2 regions of the Intrasporangium zincisolvens genome follow, and region 1 is predicted to be linked to the other one. Evidence: riboswitches for the same ligand, from Rfam matches in the RefSeq annotation. Region 1 holds a riboswitch; the other holds the start of a gene.
The links. Region 1 has a riboswitch for cyclic di-AMP ahead of RY076_RS11880 (C40 family peptidase). Riboswitches for the same ligand answer to the same signal wherever they lie in the genome.
Positions count from the first base shown of each region.

Region 2: it holds a riboswitch for cyclic di-AMP, as region 1 does, so the genes downstream of both, RY076_RS14630 (C40 family peptidase) here and RY076_RS11880 (C40 family peptidase) in region 1, are expected to answer to the same signal.

Region 1 is NZ_JAWIIL010000003.1:732,450-737,233, reverse strand. Features, by position in the region: gene RY076_RS11890 (carboxymuconolactone decarboxylase family protein) at 1-468, shown strand, start outside; gene RY076_RS11885 (DsbA family oxidoreductase) at 476-1,168, opposite strand; gene RY076_RS11880 (C40 family peptidase) at 1,280-2,029, opposite strand; cyclic di-AMP (ydaO/yuaA leader) riboswitch at 2,032-2,234, opposite strand; gene RY076_RS11875 (metal-dependent transcriptional regulator) at 2,486-3,187, opposite strand; gene RY076_RS11870 (MFS transporter) at 3,206-4,597, opposite strand; gene RY076_RS11865 (hypothetical protein) at 4,667-4,784, shown strand, end outside.
Region 2 is NZ_JAWIIL010000005.1:70,176-74,959, reverse strand. Features, by position in the region: gene RY076_RS14645 (CDP-glycerol glycerophosphotransferase family protein) at 1-111, opposite strand, end outside; gene RY076_RS14640 (glycosyltransferase family 2 protein) at 151-1,131, opposite strand; gene RY076_RS14635 (MarR family winged helix-turn-helix transcriptional regulator) at 1,560-2,054, shown strand; gene RY076_RS14630 (C40 family peptidase) at 2,076-2,675, opposite strand; cyclic di-AMP (ydaO/yuaA leader) riboswitch at 2,679-2,817, opposite strand; gene RY076_RS14625 (LuxR C-terminal-related transcriptional regulator) at 2,993-3,991, opposite strand; gene RY076_RS14620 (fibronectin type III domain-containing protein) at 4,363-4,784, opposite strand, start outside.

The DNA of each region.
Region 1 (4,784 bases):
CTGGCCGACATGGTGCGCATCGGTGGGCTGAGCTTCCGGCAGCGGGGCATCCTCGTCAGCGCCGCCGCAGCCACCGCCGGTGACTCCTACTGCGCGCTCGCGTGGGGCAACCGCCTCGCCGGCGAGGCCGGACCCGACGTCGCCGGAGCCGTGCTGAGCGGCGACGACGCGGCGCTCGACCCCGCGGACGCGGTGCTGGCCGCGTGGGCGCGCACGGTGGCGCGGGACGCCAACGCTACGACCCCCGCCGATCTCGAGCCACTGCGTGCGGCCGGGTTCGATGACCGCCAGATCTTCGCCATCACGGTCTTCGTGGCACTGCGCCGGGCCTTCTCGATGGTCAACGCGGCCCTCGGCGCGCAGCCGGACGCCCAGCTGCGCTCGGCGGCCTCGACGCCGGTCGGCGCCGCGGTGTCGTTCGGCCGCCCCAGCGCCGGCGCACCCTCGGCCACGAGCGTCGGGGACTGAACGAGCCCTAGGCCCGGTCACCACCCTGCACGGCCACCCCGCGCAGCAGCGCCAGGTACTCCTCGACCGGGCGAGTCCCGGGCACGGCGGCAAAGCCGTTGGCGAGAACGAACGGCGTCGCCGTGATGCCGAGGTCCCGGGCCTGCTTCTCGTCCGCCCGGACCTCGCCGGAGTAGTGGTCGGACGCAAGGACCGCGGCGACGCGCCGCTCGTCGAGGCCGCACTCGGCGCCGAGCCGCTGGAGCACCTCCGGCTCGTCCAGCGGCAGGCCCTCGCGGAAGTGCGCGGAGAAGAACCGCTCCACGGCCGCCGACTGCAGCGCCGGGCCACCCAGCTCGCGCGCGAGGGCAACGAGGCGGTGCGCGTCGAAGCTGTTGGCCGTGACGGCGGAGTCGAGGTCGAAGACGAGGTCGTCGGCCTCGGCCACCTCGTGGGCGTGCGCGCGTAGAGCCCGCTCGGCCTCGGCCTCCTCGTCGGGCCGGGAGCCGATCCGGTCGGGGACCGGCTCGTTGCGCCGGGCCGGCCACTCGGGGTCCAGCTCGTAGGCGCGCAGCCGCACCGTGACGTCGTGCGGACGCTCGAAGGCGTGGATCGCCGCCTCGATCCGGCGCTTGGCGATCCAGGACCACGGGCAGACGAGGTCGGCCCAGACGTCGAGCTCGATGAGGGTCGTGGACTCTGCAGCAGGCTGGACGGTCATCACCTCATCCAACCACGGCACTGACCTCGGGCGGCCACCCCGAACGACGTCGCGCCCCCACCCTGGTGGGTGGGGGCGCGACGGAGGTACGTGGCGTGGTGCGGCTGCGACTCAGGCGCGGCCGTAGCCCGACGGCGTGGTCCAGATCGAGTGGTAGCCGATCGTCGTGCCGGGACGCTGCGCGTCGATCATGACGCCGGGGCTGACGTAGATGCCCACGTGGTAGGCGGGCGAGCCGAAGAACACGAGGTCGCCGGCGCGCGGGTTGCTGACCGACGTGGTGAACGCCTGCTGCTGCGACGCGGTGCGGGGCAGCGAGACGCCGGCCTGGCGGTAGACGTACTGGACGAAGCCCGAGCAGTCGAAGCCCGACGGGCTCGTGCCGCCGTAGACGTACGGGACGCCGAAGTAGGACTGGGCGATGCCGACGATGCCGGACGCCGTGGGCGCCGGGTCGAGGGACACGCGGGAGGCCGAGCGGGACGCGCGGTCGGCCGCCTGCTGGCGGGCGTCCTCCGCGGCCTTGGCGGCGGCGCGCTCCTTCTCGAGCTTGACGTCCTTGATGACGACCGGCTTGACCGTCGCCTGCTTCGCGGCCGGCTTGGCGTAGCCGATCGAGGAGAGGGCGTTGGTCGCCTTGAGCGTGCCGACCTGGGGACCGACGACCGACGGTGCCGCGGTGCTCGAGCCGTCGGCAGCGCTCGCCGGACCGGCGAACGTGGCGACGAGGCCGCCGGAGGCAGCCACGATCGCGGCACCCTTCACGGCGGGCTGAGCAGACTCCTTGGCGATGAGCTTGAGCTCGGCGATCGCGTTGAACCGCCCGGGGGCGCGGTGGCGCCCGGTAACGTTCTGAGCCACGTTTGACCTCTCGACGCCTACGAGGTGAGCTGTCGGGTTCGGGCGGATTGAGGTACTGCTCGCCCGGCCTTCGCTCGGACCTTGCGGTCCACGGAGGGCTTCACCCCGAGGACGTCCGGAGACGCCCGAAGGTGGTTCCCCCGCTCCTGCCATGCGGATCGTGCAGGGGCCCCGGGTCGATGGCAGGATTAGGCGGTTCGACCCGTGGCACTCGCCCGACGGGGAGAGCGAGCGGGGCTCACGCTACCCAAGATCCTCGCGAGTTGTCATCCCGAGAGCCCGCCGATTTCCACGGATTTTTCACCGGATCATCCGAGGCCGCCCGAAATCCCCACAGTCCCAGCACAATCCGACGGGGAGAAACGGGCATAACGGACAGGCCGGACGCGTCCGTCCAGTGAGCACGCCCGCGGGCGCACCCATGGCCCGGGCCGCCGGCCCGGCAGCGGGACCGGGTCAGGCGGCCTGGCAGAAGACGTGGACGGCCACCTCGTCGGGCAGCGACACGCCCTCACCGGCACCGGGGGCCTCGCTCACGGCGACGACGCGGCCGCCCTCGCGGACGACGCGGACGCGCGCCCCCGGCAGCACACCGGCGGAGGTGAGCAGGGCCAGCGCCTCGGGGTCGACCTGCACCGGCTCGCCGATGCGGCGGATCGTCACGACGGCCGGCTCGGCGCCCGCCGCCGTGGTCAGCGCCGTCAGCCCGGTGAGGAAGCCCGACGCGGCGTCCTCGGACACGCCGAGCTCGTGCAGGCCGGGGATCGGGTTGCCGTACGGAGACTCGAGGCCGCCCTCGATGAGGCCGAGGATCTTGCGCTCGACCTTCTCGGACATGACGTGTTCCCAGCGGCACGCCTCGTCGTGGGCGTACTCCCACTCGAGGCCGATGACGTCGACGAGGAGCCGCTCGGCGAGGCGGTGCTTGCGCATGACGCGCGTGGCGAGGAGCCGGCCGTGGTCGGACAGCTCGAGGTGGCGGTCGCCGGACACCGCGACGAGGCCGTCGCGCTCCATCCGGGCCACGGTCTGCGACACGGTCGGGCCGGAGTGGCCCAGACGCTCCGCGATGCGTGCGCGCAGGGGGACGATGCCCTCCTCCTCGAGCTCGAAGATGGTGCGCAGGTACATCTCGGTGGTGTCGATCAGGTCCGTCACGGTCATACCTTCTCAGAATCAGGACGCCTCGGGCGCCGCCCCTCCCGCCGCTGCTTCCGCCGCCCTTCCCGCGGCTCCTCCCGCGGTGCCGGCGTCGCGCCCCCGCAGGGGACGCGTCGGGTCGTGGCGCGGCACCCAGATGCGCAGCCACCCCGCGCCCAGGAGCGCCGCCGCGCCGAGGACGACAGCGGACGCGCCGAGGGTCAGGACGGCCGTCAGGGCTGACAACGCCAGCGGGCCCGCCGCCCTTCCCAGGTCGGCGCACAGGCGCCACCCGCCGAGGAACTGGGCGCGCCCGTCGGCCGGTGACGCGTCGGCCCCGAGGGTCATGATGAGCCCCGCGCCGAGGCCGTTGCCGATGCCGAGCACCGTGGCGGCCGCCGTCACGGCGACGAGGGACGTGGCGAGCGGCATCAGCGCCATGCCGAGCCCGAGCACGAGCATGCTCGGCACCGCGGCGGCCACCCGCCCGTACCGGTCCATGAGCCAGCCCGACGGGTAGAACAGGAGCATGTCGACGGCGCCGGCGACGCCGAACACGAGCGAGGTCTGCGCCGGGCTGAACCCGACCGACTCCGCCCAGAGCGGCACGAGCGCCTCACGGATCGCCCGCGCACCGGCGACGCACATGGCGCCGGTGCCGAGGGTCAGCAGCACGTGCCGGTGCTCGAGGAGCACCGACGCCACCGAGCGCGGGGCGCGCGCCCGACCCCCGACGCCAGGGCTCCCCCGGCCTCCCGCGTGGACGTCGTGGCCGGCGGTGATGTCGGGCGCGACGAGCACGAGCAGGAACGCCGCCACGCTCGCGACGCCGCCGACGACGTAGGCCGACTCGATGCCCCACCGGGCGATGACGAGCGAGCCGAGGAACGGCCCGATGAAGTAGCCGATGCGGTGCACGCCGCCGAGGGTCGACAGGGCCCGGGCCCGCATCGCGACCGGCACCGCCTCGGTGAGGTAGGCCTGCCGGGCCAGCCCGAAGAGGGAACCGGCAAGGCCGATGACGAGCACGCCGGCGAAGAGCGCGGCGACGGAGCCGGCCAGCGCCGCCACGAGCATGCCGGCCGCCTCGACGACGGCCGCCACGAGCAGCGCCCGCCGCTCGCCGATGCGCGCCGCGAGCGCCCCGGACGGCAGGTCTCCCAGCAGCTGCCCGATGCCGAGCGTCCCGACGAGCAGGGCCGCGACGCCGAGCGAGGCCCCGAGCTCGCGGGCCGAGACGGCGATGATCGGCGCGACCGCGCCGGCGCCCGTCGAGCCGAGCAGCGTCGGCCCGTACGCCGACAGCGCGATGGCGCGCAGCCGGACCGGCTCTCCCTCCGACGCGTCAGCCGGGCGTCGCGGTGCGCGTCCGGTATGTCCCGGTTCGGGCCCGGGCCCGCCGTTCCGCTCCCCCTGAGTCTCGGTCACGCCACAGGACCCTAACGATCGGGTTACTCAGGTGGCCGGGTCGTTCCGGCCGACGGAACGATGGGGGCCGTGACGACGAGCGAGCGGGCGACAGGTGCCTTGGCGGTGGCAGCGGCCACCGCTCTCGTCGTCGCGCTCATCTCTCCCGTGGCGACCGCCGTCATCGGCCTCATCCTCTTCGGCACCC
Region 2 (4,784 bases), on a different contig from region 1:
GGCGCCCGGCTGCAGACCCTCACGGGTCAGGCGGGTGGCGAGCCGGCGCTTGGCCAGCTGCCGCATGAGGGCGTCCCGGGCGAGGGCGGCCGCCTCCTTGGCATGGTCCATCACGGTGTCGGTGTCCTTCGTGGCAGCAGGTGGGAGGGCTCAGCGCGTCAGGCGCCGCGGGCTCGTCAGGAACCCTATGCCCCACGCCCAGTGCATCGTCGCGAGCACGACGGGCAGGGTGGCACGGGTGCGGGGCGACTCGCCGCCGGAGATGGCCAGGCCTCCCGCCGTGACGCCGGCGACGTAGGCGGCCGGCACCACCCAGGCCGGGGCCCAGAAGAAGCCCACGACGGTCGCGGCGGTCGTGACGCCGACCATGACCGGCGGCGCGAGGTAGCGGTGGTTGATCGTGCCCTCGTGGTGGCGGGCCACGACGCGCCGCCAGCGTCCGTAGTGGAAGTACTGCTTGGCGAGCGCGGAGACCGACGCGCGTGGCCGGTAGGTGACCTTGAGCTCGGGGGTGAACCACACGCGTCCGCCGGTCTCACGGATCCGGTGGTTCATCTCCCAGTCCTGGGCGCGGGAGAAGTGCGGGTCGTAGCCGCCGACGCGCTCGAGGGCCGTGCGCCGGAAGACGCCGAGGTAGACGGTGTCGGCCTCGCCGGCCTCCCCGCCGGTGTGGAAGCGGGAGGCCCCGACGCCGAGGGGGCTGCGCATGGCGCAGGCGACGGCGCGCTCGAAGTCGGTGGTGCCACGCGCGTCCATGATGCCGCCGACGTTGTCGGCACCGACGCGCTGGAGCTCGGCCACGGCGCACGAGACGTAGTCGTCGGGGATCTCGGCGTGCCCGTCGACGCGGACGATGACCTCACCGCTCGACGCGCCGATCGCGGCGTTGAGACCGTCGGGGGTGCGCCCGCTCGGGTTGCGCACGAGCCGCACCCGGGGGTCCTCGGCGGCGAGCGCGTCGGCGACCTCGTCGGTGCGGTCGGTCGAGGGGCCGAGGGCGAGGACGACCTCGATGGGGCCTGAGTAGTCCTGCGTCAGGATCATGGCGACCGCGTCGCGCAGGTGCCGCTCCTCGTTGAGCAGCGGCATGATGACGCTGACCGGTGGGGTCAGCTGCGTCGACGCGTCCACGCTGGCGGGTCCTTGTCCTCTGGTCGTCGGGCCGGAGGGTGGTCCCGGCGCTCGGGCTGCGCTCGCGTCCCCCGTCACGAGCGGCGACCAGACTACTGGAGGGGCAGGGGGTCCTCGACCGCGGTGACGGCGAGGCGCGCACGGCGCGGCGCGCACGACGATGCCCGAGGTGGGGCGCCGCCCTCGCGAGGGGAGGCGGCGCCCGCCACCTCGGGCCCCCGGTGACGTGCCGCAGCGCCGCGGACACGAAGCACGCTGCTCGACCTCGCGTCCAGGGGTGACGCGGACCGCGGCCACGGCCCGGGTGCCCCCGGCGCTGCACGACCCACGATAGGGCCAAATCACGCGATCATCAAGCAGTTCGACCATCACGTCACTTGTCGGTCCACCTGGTCGATGATCGAGCCGCCTCTCGCTAGGTTGGCTCCATGACGCCGACCCGTACGCAGACCAGCACGCAGGACCGCGCCGCGGCCACCGCCGCCCTGCGCGAGCTGATCCTCGCCGGCGAGCACTACCGCCTGGCAGCGGCCGCGCATCTCGACCTCACGGTCAACGAGAGCCGCGCCGTCAGCTACCTGCTGGCCCGCGGCTCCCTCGGCCAGACCGAGCTGGCCCAGGCGCTGGGCCTGACGACGAGCTCGACGACGACCCTCGTCGACCGGCTCGAGCGACGCGGCCTCATCGAGCGGGTGCCCGACCAGGTCGACCGGCGTCGCAGCACGGTGCGCATCCCCGAGGCCGGGATGGCACAGGTCGGGCAGGTCCGCGACTGGATGCCGCACACCCTCGACACCCTCGACCCGGCGACGCTCCCCCAGGTGACCGAGGTGCTCACGACGATCGCGGACGCCCTGCGCAGCGTCGCCGCCGAGATCCACGCCGCCGGACCGAGCACGCGCGGCACGCGCCGGCGGCACTGACCCACCGCCGACGCGTCGGGCTCAGCGGACGCGTCCGGCGACCCAGCCGCTCGTCCAGATGCGGACCAGCTCGACGCGCTTGCCCGGCTTGGGGGCGTGCCACACCTTGCCCGAGCCCGCGTAGATGCCGACGTGGTAGGCCTTCCCGGACCGCATGAAGAAGATGAGGTCACCCGGACGCACCCCCGAGCGCGAGACGCGGGTCGTGTCGAGGCGCTGGGCGTTCGCGGTCCGCGGCAGGTCCTGGGCCAGGCGCGCGTCGTAGACGTAGTGCACGAGCCCGGAGCAGTCGAAGGCCGTGGGGCCGGCGGCGCCCCAGCGGTAGGGCTTGCCCTTCTGGGCGGCCGCGACCCGCACGGCCCGGGTCCCGAGCGGCACGGCCGCCGTCGAGGCCAGCGAGAGCCGGACGTCGACGCGGTCGCGGTCCTGGGCGGCGTCGGACGCGTTGGCCCAGGTCGCCGTGTCGGCTTCGCGGGCACTCGTGTCGAGGTGGCCGGCCGGCGTGGGCGGCGATGCGGCGACGGCACCGAGTGCGCCGACGGCCAGCAGCGGCGCGAGCAGCAGGCCGGCGCCCAGGCGGGAGCGAGGTTGGCGCGCAGGGGTGCGAGCGATGGCGGGCATGGCGAATTCCCTTCCCACGCCTGCGAGGTGAGCTGTCGGGTTCGGGCGGAAGATGCCCGGCCGCGCATGGCGGCTTCACCCCAAGTCCGGCACAGGGCCGGACGCGAGTGGGTCCCCCGTTCCTGTCCGGTGAGGTATGAAGGCGCGCCCCCGGCGGACAGGACTCGGCGGACCGGGGCGCCGCCCCGACGTCGTGCCGGGGCGTCATGTCACCCGGTCCGGGATCCTGGGCTCCGCGTCGTGGCGGGCCTGCCGGGCCGGGTTCCGAACCAGAGTAGGTCGGGGTGCCAGCCCTGTCCGCGTTTCGGCGAAATGCGTCAGCGCGGAGGCGCGACCCGCCCGACGAGCCAGCGCAGCTCGCTGCGGTGCTGGAGGCCGAGCTTGGACAGCACGGAGGCCATGTGGGTCTTCACCGTCGCGGTGCCGATCCCGAGGGCCCGCGCGACCCCGGCGTTGCCCGGGTCGCCGTCCGGCCCGGTGACGATCTCGACGACGGCCCGCTCGCGCGGCGACAGCACCTCGAGGGGGTCTGCTGCCGCGGCTGCGCGGTCGCCCGCCTCGGGGTCGTCGCCGGCCTGGTGGCCGAGACGCGTCACGAGGGAGGCCTGCACCTCGAAGCACCGGCGCCCCAGGGCCGCGAGACGGTCCTGGACCGCCGGGTCGGAGGGATCCTGGGCCAGCCGACGCCGTACCTCCTCGATCTCGGCCGCCATCTCGGTCAGGGCCGTCGCCGTCCGGTTGACGCTCATGAGGACGCCGGCGCGGCCGGAGTCCTCGAGCTCGGGGTAGACGAGCGGCAGGTTGAGCCGGCGCTCCGGCCGGGCCGCGAGGACCCGGTCCAGGACGAGCCCGGCCAGCCACTCGAGGGCGGTGACGACCTCGTCGCCCATGGAGTCGGGTGTGTCCGAAAGGGCGCCGAGCAGCCCCACGACGCCGTCCTCGCCGAGCATCGGCACGACGACGGCATCGGCCGACAGGTCGTCGTCGCCGAAGCGGACCCCGCGGTTGAGCAGCGCCCCGCCGTCGTCGCGGTGGCGGTAGGGCCGCTGCGAGGCCAGCACCCAGGCGACCACGCCGCCGGGGCCGTAGGTCAGGGTGCCGGTCTCCTCGTAGGCACCGTTGCTGAACATGTACGGGTAGGAGATGCGCCGGTCCCGCTCCCGGACGAGAGCGACGTAGAAGTCGTCGACCGGCGCCAGTGCACCCACCGCGGCGCGGCAGGCGTCGTAGACGGTGAACACGTCGCCGCGCTCGGCCTCGCGGATCATCTGGTCCGCGTGGCGCAGCGCCCGCACCGCGGCATCGGACAGCGCCATGACCGCTCCTCCCCCTGACCCCGACCGCCGACGTCCGGTCGGTGACCGAACGTCGCGCTCGGGCGCCACGCTAGCGGCGGGACGCGCGCGTCGTGACCGGTTTCGCGGCATCCGCTCCACCCGGGGACGACCCCCGGATCACCCGGCGGCGGATGCCGCACACCGCCCGTCCGAGGGCATCCTGACCGGGGCCGGCCGCGGGCGGCCGGTCGACCGTGCGGGTCCAGGGGTCCGTGCGGCAACCGGTCGGGCCGCGCCGGTCCGGGGGGATGAGGCCTTTCGGGGCCACGGCGCAGGTCGCCCGGTCCTCGGCGGACGTGGAGGGACGTCGCGGACCGGGCCACCCGGCGTCAGGAGCTCGAGACGTCGCGTCAGCCGGTGCGGAAGGCGGTGAGGGCTGCCATCCACTGCCCGCCCCCGGTGCCGCTCGCCGCGTACGGGCCGGCCGTCGTCGCGCCCCGGTAGGCGGTCGCGAGGTGGTCGGTCGACACGCTCAGCGTCGGCAACCCGGTCCAGCCGGCCCCCCAGGCCGGTACCGCGCTGCTCGACTCCATACCGGTCACGGCAAAGAGCTCGTCACCGGCGGCCGACGTGGTCACCGACCCCGAGCTGAACGCCGTACCGGTCCCCGTCGCCCCCGCACTGACGTCGACCCCCGTGACGCCCGCCAGCTCATCCACGGCCAGGTGTGTCTCCGCGGACGACCCGTAGGTCACCGTCACCGTCGCGCCCGCCGGCAGGGCACGCACCCCCACCGCGACCGCCGTCACGACTCGGTCCCCGGCCGACCCGT